One region of the Shewanella sp. FJAT-52076 genome, then DNA from elsewhere that is predicted to be linked to it. Evidence: predicted binding sites of a transcription regulator. Region 1 holds the regulator's gene; the other holds the start of a gene.
The links. Region 1 encodes FliA, which starts transcription of late flagellar genes. Its sites were predicted from a motif close to CTAAAGNTNNNNNNNNNNNNGCCGATA; they were not measured.

Region 1 (3,414 bases):
TCAGCCGCCACAGGCTCTTCAAGGTCGCCAAAAAGCTCAACGCCGGGAATCTCATCGTCCACGTTTATCGTAGGTTCAGATGAAGGCGATGAGGGGGCTTCTCCGCCTTCAGACGGTAAGGGTGCGCCGGAGGACAGAAGCTTGAGTTTATCCAGTAACTCGGCAGAGGCAGGTTCTTGCTCTTGTCCTGCCTGAGTTTGGGCGAACATGGTATTGATTGCGTCCACCGACTGAAGAATGATATCCATCAGTTCAGCGGTGACGTGGCGTTTACCTGTTCGGAGCAAATCAAAGGTATTTTCCGATTCATGGCAAACGTCCACCATGGGTGCGAGCCCCAGGAAGCCAGCCCCACCTTTAACCGTGTGAAAGCCCCGGAAAATGGCATTGAGCAGATCCGTGTCTTCCGGATTATTCTCAAGAGCAACCAATTGTTCCTGCAGTAGCTCGAGAATTTCGCCGGCTTCTATCAAAAAATCCTGCAGAATCTCTTCATCAACATCAAATGACATTAAATTGACTCCTTATCAGAAACCCAGGCTGGACAGCAGGTCATCGACTTCATCCTGACCAGTCACCACATCCTGACGAAGCTCGGCATTCATGATGGGGCCTTCCGCTTCTATGCTGCTGGTGCTCTTCTGGGTAACTTCTGTGGCTGGTTGCTCGCCAAAGACGGTCAACATTGACACCAGGCTATTCTCGACTTCACGAACCAAATCGATAACACGGCGGATCATCTGTCCGGTCAGATCCTGGAAGTCCTGCGCCATTAAAATCTGATTCAAAAGCTCGCGCAGTCTTTCTGAGTCCATGGCACTGCGATTCATCAGCTGCTGTACGTCATGGCACAGGCTTTTGAACTCAGTAATGTCGATATCACGCCGCATGAGCTTATCCCAGGCTGGCATGACGGTTTGAATATGGTTGATAAGGGCGTCAGCGAGAGGCAAACACTCTTCTACGGCATCCATGGTTTTATTGGCTGCCTGCTCCGTCATATCTATGACGTAGTTCAGTCGCTCTTTGGCGTCAGGAATGTCGATACTGGCCAGCTCCATCAGGCGACTGTCCAACTGAAAATCAACCAGCGCACTGTGTAATTGGCGGGTCAGCTTACCCACTTCGTCAAACAGCTCTTTCTGAATGGGGACCGCAAGGTCCCGCAGCAGTAAATCAGCCTTTTCCTGCTCACCTGCACTGAGGAGCGTGACGAGTTCCTGTGCCTGTTCGAGACTAATGAGCCCTGATGTGTTTGCCTGCATAGCTCATCCTTGCTCAACCAAGTCGTTCGAATATCTTGTCCAGCTTCTCTTTGAGTGTCGCAGCAGTAAAAGGCTTAACCACATAGCCATTTACGCCAGCCTGAGCGGCGGCAATAATCTGCTCACGCTTGGCTTCAGCGGTCACCATCAATACCGGAATATGCTTCAGGTTTTCATCGGCGCGAATCGCTTTGAGCAAATCGATACCCTGCATGCCCGGCATGTTCCAATCGGTAACCACAAAATCGAAATCACCCTTTTGCAGCATCGGCAAGGCGGTTGAGCCATCATCTGCTTCCTGGGTGTTATTAAACCCCAAGTCTCGCAACAAGTTCTTGATGATACGTCTCATTGTTGAAAAGTCGTCAACAATGAGAATCTTCATATTCTTGTCCAAGGTTTCCTCCGGTGAGCTGACACTCTAGCTGCTCAAATAATAATTTATACTTGTGTCCAATGCTTGAGCTTACCTTTGAGCCTGAGCATCGCCTGACTGTGGATCTGGCATACCCGCGACTCACTCACATCAAGAATGGCGCCTATTTCTTTTAAATTCAGTGCTTCATCGTAATAAAGTGATAACACCAGCGCGTCCCGCTCGGGTAACTGGCGAATGGCATCTGCCAAAGCCTGCTGGAACTGGTTCTGAGCCAGGTCATCATAAATGTCGTTGGTTTGTTCCCCGTCGGGAACCAGAACATCGTGTGATACGCCTAAATCTTCTATCCCTATGATTTTACCAACAGAAACATCATTGAGGATATGATGGTATTCCTCCATCGACATATCAAGTCTTTCGGCAATTTCTGTGTCCCGGGCATCACGTCCGAGCTCTTGTTCCAGTTCGTCTATCACCTGGGCGACTCTGCGCTGATTACGGTGAACAGAACGTGGAACCCAATCACCTTTCCGGATTTCATCCAGCATGGCACCACGAATTCGAATGCCAGCAAAGGTTTCAAACTTGGCGCCTTTGCCGCCGTCAAATTTGGCCGAAGCCTCGAGCAGGCCAATCATGCCCGCCTGCAGCAAGTCGTCCAACTGTACGGATGCTGGCAATCTGGCCAACATGTGGTGCGCGATTCTTTTAACCAGCGGTGCGTACTGTTCAACGATGGAGGTTTTACTCTCCATGGAGGTATACGCCGCGGCTTTATTCACTCGCTCTGTCCTCTTGATAATCGGGACGATGTACCAGCCGCTCTACGAAAAATTCGAGATGGCCACCGGGTTGCTGCGGAATAGGCCAACTCATCACCTTATTCGCCAGACCATGATAGGCTATGGCAGCAGGTGATTTGGGGTAAGCCTCTACAATCAATTTTTGCTTACGTACTGATTTTCGCAAGTTTTCATCGAAGGGAATGGTTGCAACCAATTCAAGAGCCACATCGAGAAAACGATCAGTCACCTTGCTGAGTTTAGCAAAAAGCTCCATGCCTTCGCGTAGGCTGCGAACCATATTTGCCACAATCTTGAACCTGAACACACCGTGCTCACGACTGAGGATTTTGATGAGTGCATAGGCATCTGTAATAGACGTAGGCTCATCACATACCACAACCAACACATCCTGAGCCGCACGGGAGAAACTGAGCACCATGTCGGAGATACCGGCTGCGGTATCGACAATAAGCACATCGAATTGGGTGCGCATTTCGCTGAAGGCCCGGATAAGACCTGCATGCTGCGCAGCGGTCAGCTCGACCATCGCCTGAGCACCCGACGTAGCGGGTACTATGCCTATGCCCTTGGGGCCACGCAGGATGATATCGTCCAGCTCGGCGTCCCCGGACAACACATGGGAGAGATTTTTTTCGGCACGCAGACCCAACATCACATCTACGTTGGCCAAGCCGAGGTCGGCATCCAGTACCAATACCCGCTTGCCCTTTTCTGCCAGAGCCACAGCCGTATTGATGGACACGCTGGTCTTGCCTACCCCACCTTTGCCGCCTGTCACGGCAATGACTTTTACTTTTTCGTTATATGGCTGATTCATCATACGTAAACCGCTTGCTTGATCACGGGTCATAGCTTTACTCGAACGCAAAGGTCGTGCTTTCCGACCACATATTGTTGTTGATGCCCTGATACTCAGGTTCATTCAGGGCATCAAGCGCCTGTCTTGCCAACGCCAGGGTGTCTG
Region 2 (3,414 bases), 2.0 Mb from region 1:
GATTTTGTGCTCATCAATGCTTTTATGATGCAGCTCTTTATGCCGCTGAACTTTTTGGGCTTTGTCTACAGGGAAATCCGTGGCGCACTGGCGAACATCGAGCGGATGTTTGGCCTCTTGGACAAAACGCCACGCATTGAAGATAAGACTGATGCCGTGAATTTTGCCTGCCAGAGGGGAGAAATCCGTTTTGAGCAGGTTAACTTCAGCTATGACGAGCGCACTATTTTGTCGGATGTCAGTTTTACTGTGGCTCCCGGGGAAAAGGTGGCCGTGGTGGGTGACAGCGGCGCCGGCAAATCGACGCTGATTAAGCTGCTATTCCGCTTCTATGACGTCGATTCCGGGCGTATTTGCATCGATGACATGGATCTTCGCGACATGACCCAGGACAGCCTGAGAAGAGCCATAGCCATAGTGCCCCAGGATACTGTGCTCTTTAATGACTCGCTGCTGGAAAACATCCGCTATGGCCGCCCGGATGCCAGTGATGAAGAGGTTCTGGCCGTAATTCGTCATGCACATCTGGCAGATTTTGTGGCGGCATTGCCATCGGGTTGGGACACCAAGGTGGGTGAGCGCGGCCTTAAACTCTCTGGTGGAGAAAAACAGCGGGTTGCCATCGCCAGAGCCATGCTCAAGGGGTCGCCCATCCTGGTGTTTGATGAAGCTACCTCTTCACTGGACAGCCGTGCCGAGAAGGCGATATTGGATGCCCTGAAAGAAGTGGCCACCGGACACACCAGTCTGGTGGTCGCCCACCGACTCTCAACCATAGTGGATGCCGACCGCATTTTGGTGCTGAGCAAGGGACGCATTGCCGAGCAGGGAACCCATAAACAATTGCTCGCGATGGACGGTCTTTACGCCAGGCTCTGGCATATTCAGCATGAGCAAAAGATGAAGTGAAGTTCAGGTGTGATTCAGCAAAGCGCTCGCATAATCCTAAAAAGGATAAGAATTGTCACGGAGTCGCTATGAAAAACATCGCTTTGCTGGTCAATTTGGAAGGCATGAGTGAAAAAGTCACTACAGATTGGAATGCCGTTTCTACAACCTTGAAAAAACGGCAGGTGACTCAGGAAACGCTGGTGGATATATACGCACAGCTCTGCGCTGGTCTTAAGGTGTCTACCCGAGGATTGACGCTGGCAAAACTAAACACAGACATGGTGTTGGACAATGTGATCCGCAGCGCCCAAGCCGGTAGCTATCCTTCGGCAGGTTTTTACAGCCAGGGCTAATCATTTAGAGGAAGGGGGCTTACGCCATCCCTCACACAGCAGCGGCACATGTTTTTCCCCGTCGGCAGGCATTAATCGAATGATGCGCCCATCCCTGAAACAGAGTTGTTCTCCTTCAATCTCGGTTAGTCTGTCGCAGTTCTGACAACTGGTACTGCGAGGTTTTACCTCGGGCATATTTGGCTTATTCACTATCCGGATCCTGAGCTTTAAATGGTTGATCCAGCCCCCACTTTACTCCCTAAGTGTTAACTGAATCAATCTTTGGCCGGCCATTATACTCAAGGCTGGTGAAGTTTAAATTAAAACTTAAGTCGAGTATGTTCCCTATTGCTTTCTTGCAACAAGAGGACGACTTTTTATTAAAGTTGTACAAAAATTATCCGATACAGAGGTTGAGCAGACTTGTGTCAGTATCGAGGTAATCCATGGAAATTCGCCCGCCCCAACCCAATCACGGTGCCACAGTGTCTCAAGTGGCAAAAGACAAGAGCCCCGAAGCGGGCAAAAACCATGGTGAGACTGTTGCTGTGGTTGCCAGCCAAAAGACAGCTGCACATTCCAGCCGTGCCTTGATGAACGCAGCGATACTTTCGGCACAGCAAGAGGTGAGCCTGAGTGCTGCCGATGAGCCCATGGTTTTGCTGTATCGCGCCGCGATCGAAGCCATCAATGAGCAGCTTGCTCCGACTATGGGCGAGCAGGCCATTGAGCGGCTGGCAGAGGAAGGCGTTGATACTTCGCCAGAAGCCACGGCCGGCAGAATAGTTGATTTTGCCACCCAATTCTTCAGCGTTTATCAATCTCAAAATAGCAGCCAGCCATTGGAGCAGCAGTTGGAAGGGTTTATGGCGGTGATTGGCGGTGCGATTGATGAGGGCTTCAAAGAAGCCAGAGACATACTCAGTGGTCTTAAGGTACTGGAAGGGGATATCGCAGCGGGTGTCGATAAGACCTACGACTTGGTGCAGCAAGGGCTCAAGGATTTTGCCGACAAGATGAATCCACAAGATAAAGAAGAGAGCGCAGCAGGATAAACGCCTTCGTTAAAAAGGGTTTTTATTTTTTCCTCCCTTGCTTATGCTGGAGCTGCAGCCACAGAGTAGGGGAGGCGACATGTGGGTCGAAGGCCGGGTGTTGCAAAGAAAGGATTGGACCGACAAGCTGTTCAGTCTCAGGATTGATGCCAAAATAGCGCCCTTTATTGCGGGCCAGTTTATTAAACTCAGTTTACCCAGTGAGGATAAGCGCATTGCCCGGGCTTATTCTCTGGTTAACCCTCCCGGAGCCGATTATATCGAGGTGCTGGCCGTTGCCGTTGAAGAGGGCGAGCTCTCTCCGAGATTGCAGGACTTAAGCCCCGGTGATGTGCTTCAAGTTTCTGCCAGCGCGACCGGCTTTTTAACCTTGGGCGAATTACCCGACGCCCCCGCAGCCGGGCGTCAGCTCTGGATGCTCGCCACAGGCACCGCCGTAGGCCCCTTTATTGCCATGCTTGGCACCGAAGAGCCCTGGCAAAGGTTTGAACACCTGGTGCTTGTATATGGGGTTCGCCGGGCTGAGGATCTGGCTTATCTTGATGAGTTGCAAGCCCTGGCAGCAAGCAGGCCCGGCTTACAACTCATCTTATCCGTTACCCGGGAATCCGTACCCGGAGCCATGCAACAAAGGATACCCGATGCGCTGGCTTCTGGCGCGATCGAAGCCGCCAGCGGCCTTACTTTGTCTGCCGCGCATTCTCAGGTCATGATTTGTGGTAATCCTGAGATGGTTGCAAGCACCCAGGCATTGTTGCTCGAACGTGGTCTGTGTAAAAACCTTCGCAGGGCACCCGGGCAAATCACGGTGGAAAAATACTGGTAAACACACAAGGAACTCCCATGAAGCTCTTATGCTCTGCACCTTCGCCTTATTCCCGTATGGTCCGAATCGTGGTGCGCTACCTGGAATTGGATGTCGAAGAGCTGAACACCAATCCATTGGAAAATGGTGATACCTTGCTGAGTGCCAATCCTCTCGGGCAAATTCCCTGCTTGTTTTTGAACGATGGGGCTGCCCTCTACGACAGTGAAGTGATCTGCCGCTACCTTGATGCAACCTATGCCAAGAGTCAGTTGTTTGGAGAGCCGGGTTTGGATTGGCATGTCCAGTGTCAGTTTTCACTGCTGAA

Region 2: the regulator FliA is predicted to act here: its motif matches at 1,607-1,633, upstream of K0H79_RS03345 (DUF5610 domain-containing protein).

The regions. Positions count from the first base shown of each region.
Region 1 is NZ_CP080415.1:2,722,759-2,726,172, forward strand. It holds gene K0H79_RS11865 (chemotaxis protein CheA) at 1-512, opposite strand, end outside; gene K0H79_RS11870 (protein phosphatase CheZ) at 528-1,265, opposite strand; gene cheY (chemotaxis response regulator CheY) at 1,279-1,662, opposite strand; gene K0H79_RS11880 (RNA polymerase sigma factor FliA) at 1,707-2,426, opposite strand; gene K0H79_RS11885 (MinD/ParA family protein) at 2,419-3,300, opposite strand; gene flhF (flagellar biosynthesis protein FlhF) at 3,305-3,414, opposite strand, start outside.
Region 2 is NZ_CP080415.1:769,555-772,968, forward strand. It holds gene K0H79_RS03335 (ABC transporter ATP-binding protein/permease) at 1-909, shown strand, start outside; gene K0H79_RS03340 (hypothetical protein) at 978-1,244, shown strand; gene K0H79_RS03345 (DUF5610 domain-containing protein) at 1,673-2,281, shown strand; gene K0H79_RS03350 (ferredoxin--NADP reductase) at 2,361-3,107, shown strand; gene K0H79_RS03355 (glutathione S-transferase) at 3,125-3,414, shown strand, end outside.